2 regions of the Paenibacillus sp. PvR133 genome follow, and region 1 is predicted to be linked to the other one. Evidence: a T-box and tRNA genes for the amino acid it is inferred to sense, from the RefSeq annotation. Region 1 holds a T-box; the other holds one or more tRNA genes.
What was found. The T-box of region 1 lies ahead of ileS (isoleucine--tRNA ligase). A T-box ahead of a tRNA ligase gene usually reads a tRNA of that ligase, here a tRNA-Ile.
Positions count from the first base shown of each region.

Region 2: it encodes a tRNA-Ile, which carries the amino acid that the T-box ahead of ileS (isoleucine--tRNA ligase) is inferred to sense. The anticodon was not compared.

Region 1 covers NZ_JAFIBS010000001.1:5,112,709-5,114,905, reverse strand. Annotated here, with positions in the region: gene JOE49_RS22285 (YlmH family RNA-binding protein) at 1-128, shown strand, start outside; gene JOE49_RS22280 (DivIVA domain-containing protein) at 301-810, shown strand; T-box leader at 979-1,262, shown strand; gene ileS (isoleucine--tRNA ligase) at 1,341-2,197, shown strand, end outside.
Region 2 covers NZ_JAFIBS010000001.1:1,484,363-1,486,559, reverse strand. Annotated here, with positions in the region: rRNA gene JOE49_RS06600 (23S ribosomal RNA) at 1-529, opposite strand, end outside; tRNA gene JOE49_RS06595 (tRNA-Ala) at 718-793, opposite strand; tRNA gene JOE49_RS06590 (tRNA-Ile) at 815-891, opposite strand; rRNA gene rrf (5S ribosomal RNA) at 930-1,046, opposite strand; rRNA gene JOE49_RS06580 (16S ribosomal RNA) at 1,165-2,197, opposite strand, start outside.

The DNA of each region.
Region 1 (2,197 bases):
ATCCATCCACTCCACTTAAAGCTGGGGACGTTATTTCCATGCAGGGTTTTGGGCGTTTCAAAGTGCTTGAAACAGACGGGATGACAAAAAAGGGAAGATTCCGTGTCAAAATTGGTAAGTTTGTATAGCTGTAGGCAGGAATCACGAGCTTTCTGTCGAAAGAATTAAGCTATAGCGAAGAACTGGAACGATTTTGCTCTGTACAGTATTCACAAAACGGAGTATGATGACCGATAGATGATAGTGAGCGTCGTGACGCGGGAAATGTATTTTTTGTCAATCTTATAGGAGGTGGACGGCATGCCATTAACGCCATTGGATATACATAACAAGGAATTTGCCCGCCGGCTTCGCGGTTATGATGAGGATCAGGTTAATGAATTTTTGGATCAGGTGATCAAAGATTACGAGGGCGTTATTCGTGAAAATAAAGAACTGAGCACCGAGTTGTTGAACGTACAGGAGAAGCTCGATCATTTCGCGACGATTGAGGATACGCTGAGTAAGACGATTATCGTGGCGCAGGAAGCGGCTGATGAAGTTCGTAACAACGCCAAGAAAGAATCCCAACTGATCGTGAAGGAAGCGGAAAAAAATGCGGACCGTATTGTGAACGAAGCATTGTCTAAATCCCGCAAGATCGCGTTGGAGGTTGAAGAACTGAAGAAGCAGGCATCGATTTACCGAGCACGGTTTCGTACACTGGTGGAAGCACAGCTTGATTTGTTAAGCCAAGATGGCTGGGAAGCCCTTGAAAACCGGGAACGCGAAGTACTGGAGCGCGAGCGTGAGATGAAAGAAATTTACTAATTTCATTTCTGACAAGCTTTTATTAGGCTTTGTTAGGGTTGACTTTTATCTTTAAACAGGCTATAACTGTAAATACTATACTGAATTCAATGATTATCCGTCCGTCGGCTGATGGTTGTTATTCAAGGCAACGATGTTGCTGATTTAATATTCGATGAATTTAACATGTTTAATTCGTTGATGGGAACGAGTACGTCATGATTTGTCCCTCAGAGAGTTGGCCTTCCGGTGCAAGCCAACGTTCAGAACATGACCGAAGATCCTCCCGGAGAAGTGAGCTGAAGCGCTTAAGATTTTTTATGGCGTGTGTAAGCAATCACCGTTTGCCATGCGTTATAATGGCGCCCTGCTGTAGTTGAGTGGGGCTCAGAGAGCCGTGATGAGACTGTATTTTAGAATGGTCTGTTTTTACGGAATCAGGGTGGTAACGCGAGCACAGTCTCGTCCCTTTACAGGGATGGGGCTTTTTTTGTTGCTTTTTTTAGGAAATGCTAGGGAAATCAATGATGAGTAGAGAGGAAGTATGAAGTATGAACAGAGTGGATGTTAAAGAAAAAGCACGGTCCCGTGACCTGCGCATCCTGAGCAAATGGAAAGAAGAGGACACATTCCGTAAATCCATCACAAATCGTGAAGGAAATCCAAATTTTGTATTTTATGAGGGCCCACCAACAGCTAACGGTAAACCGCATATCGGTCACGTGCTGGGCCGTGTAATTAAGGATTTTGTAGGCCGCTATCAGACAATGAAGGGATACCGCGTCGTACGTAAGGCAGGCTGGGACACGCATGGCTTGCCGGTAGAATTGGGTGTACAAAAGCAACTGGGAATCTCCCACAAACCTGAAATTGAAGAATATGGCGTTGAAAAGTTTATTAAAAAATGTAAGGCAAGCGTGTTTGAGTACGAGCAACAATGGCGTGATCTAACCGAAGCGATCGGATACTGGACTGACCTCGATAACCCGTACATTACATTGGATAATAACTATATCGAGAGCGTATGGAACATTTTGGCGACAATTCATGAAAAAGATCTGCTGTATCGTGGTCATCGTGTGAGTCCGTATTGCCCGGATTGTCAGACGACGCTAAGTTCTCATGAAGTAGCGCAGGGCTACAAAGATGTGAAGGATCTGAGTGCCACGGCCAAATTCAAGTTGCATAGCAGTGGTGAATATGTTCTGGCTTGGACGACAACGCCTTGGACCTTGCCGAGTCACGTGGCGCTCGCCGTCAACCCTGGACTGGAATATGCACGTGTGAAGCAGGAAGACGGTGTATACATCGTTGCTAAAAATCTGGTTGAGGACGTAATTAAAGGCGATCATGAAGTGATTGGAACGCTATCCGGTTCAGAACTGGTTGGCCAAACGTATACCCCGCC
Region 2 (2,197 bases), 3.6 Mb from region 1:
CTTTTCACCTTTCCCTCACGGTACTGCTTCACTATCGGTCGCCAGGGAGTATTTAGCCTTGGCAGATGGTCCTGCCGGATTCATACGGGGTTTCACGTGCCCCGCACTACTCGGGATCCGTCTCGGAGGGAACAAGTTTTGAACTACAGGGCTTTTACCTTCTCTGGCGGGCCTTTCCAGACCTCTTCATCTAACCGGTTCCTTTGTAACTCCATGTGAGACGTCCCACAACCCCAAGGAGCAAGCTCCTTGGTTTGGGCTAATCCGCGTTCGCTCGCCGCTACTGACGGAATCACTATTGTTTTCTCTTCCTCAGGGTACTTAGATGTTTCAGTTCCCCTGGTCTGCCTCTATTCTGCCTATGTATTCAGCAGAAAGTGACTGTCGATGAAGACAGCCGGGTTTCCCCATTCGGACATCCCCGGATCAAAGCTTGCTTACAGCTCCCCGAGGCTTTATCGTTGTTCGCCACGTCCTTCGTCGGCTCCTGGCGCCTAGGCATCCTCCGTGTGCTCTTTGTAGCTTAACCTAGACTTTTCTTTCAAAGAAAGAAAATGTCGATGTTCGATAAAGAATGATTTTTGCCAAAGGCAAAAGATCTTTCCTTACCTGCTACCTTTATTTCACTTGTTTACACAAGATCAGCTTAAAGGAATATTCTAAAACGCAATTTCGTTTCGGTATCCAGTTTTCAAGGTGCAATGATAATAATCTTTTTGGTGGAGCCAAGCGGGATCGAACCGCTGACCTCCTGCTTGCAAGGCAGGCGCTCTCCCAGCTGAGCTATGGCCCCAAAAGTAAATATAAAATTATATGGTGGGCCCTAGTGGACTCGAACCACCGACCTCACCCTTATCAGGGGTGCGCTCTAACCAGCTGAGCTAAGGGCCCATAATAAACCACCAAAGAAGTTCTTCTTTAGTGGTTGCGCTTGGCGACGTCCTACTCTCCCAGGACCCTGCGGTCCAAGTACCATCGGCGCTGGAGGGCTTAACGGTCGTGTTCGGGATGGGTACGTGTGGAACCCCTCCGCTATCGCCACCAAACGTTCGAGAGTTTGAGCTCTCAAAACTGAGCAACGAGTGAGTAACAGGCCTAAACCTGAGTTTTGAAGCTTACGCTTCATATTTGAATGTTTCCATTGCAGGAAACGATTCTCCATAGAAAGGAGGTGATCCAGCCGCACCTTCCGATACGGCTACCTTGTTACGACTTCACCCCAATCATCTACCCCACCTTCGGCGGCTGGCTCCCTTGCGGGTTACCCCACCGACTTCGGGTGTTGTAAACTCTCGTGGTGTGACGGGCGGTGTGTACAAGACCCGGGAACGTATTCACCGCGGCATGCTGATCCGCGATTACTAGCAATTCCGACTTCATGTAGGCGAGTTGCAGCCTACAATCCGAACTGAGACCGGCTTTTCTAGGATTGGCTCCACCTCGCGATTTCGCTTCCCGTTGTACCGGCCATTGTAGTACGTGTGTAGCCCAGGTCATAAGGGGCATGATGATTTGACGTCATCCCCACCTTCCTCCGGTTTGTCACCGGCAGTCTGCTTAGAGTGCCCAGCTTGACCTGCTGGCAACTAAGCATAAGGGTTGCGCTCGTTGCGGGACTTAACCCAACATCTCACGACACGAGCTGACGACAACCATGCACCACCTGTCTCCTCTGTCCCGAAGGAAAGGCCTATCTCTAGACCGGTCAGAGGGATGTCAAGACCTGGTAAGGTTCTTCGCGTTGCTTCGAATTAAACCACATACTCCACTGCTTGTGCGGGTCCCCGTCAATTCCTTTGAGTTTCAGTCTTGCGACCGTACTCCCCAGGCGGAATGCTTAATGTGTTAACTTCGGCACCAAGGGTATCGAAACCCCTAACACCTAGCATTCATCGTTTACGGCGTGGACTACCAGGGTATCTAATCCTGTTTGCTCCCCACGCTTTCGCGCCTCAGCGTCAGTTACAGCCCAGAGAGTCGCCTTCGCCACTGGTGTTCCTCCACATATCTACGCATTTCACCGCTACACGTGGAATTCCACTCTCCTCTTCTGCACTCAAGCTCCCCAGTTTCCAGTGCGACCCGAAGTTGAGCCTCGGGATTAAACACCAGACTTAAAGAGCCGCCTGCGCGCGCTTTACGCCCAATAATTCCGGACAACGCTTGCCCCCTACGTATTACCGCGGCTGCTGGCACG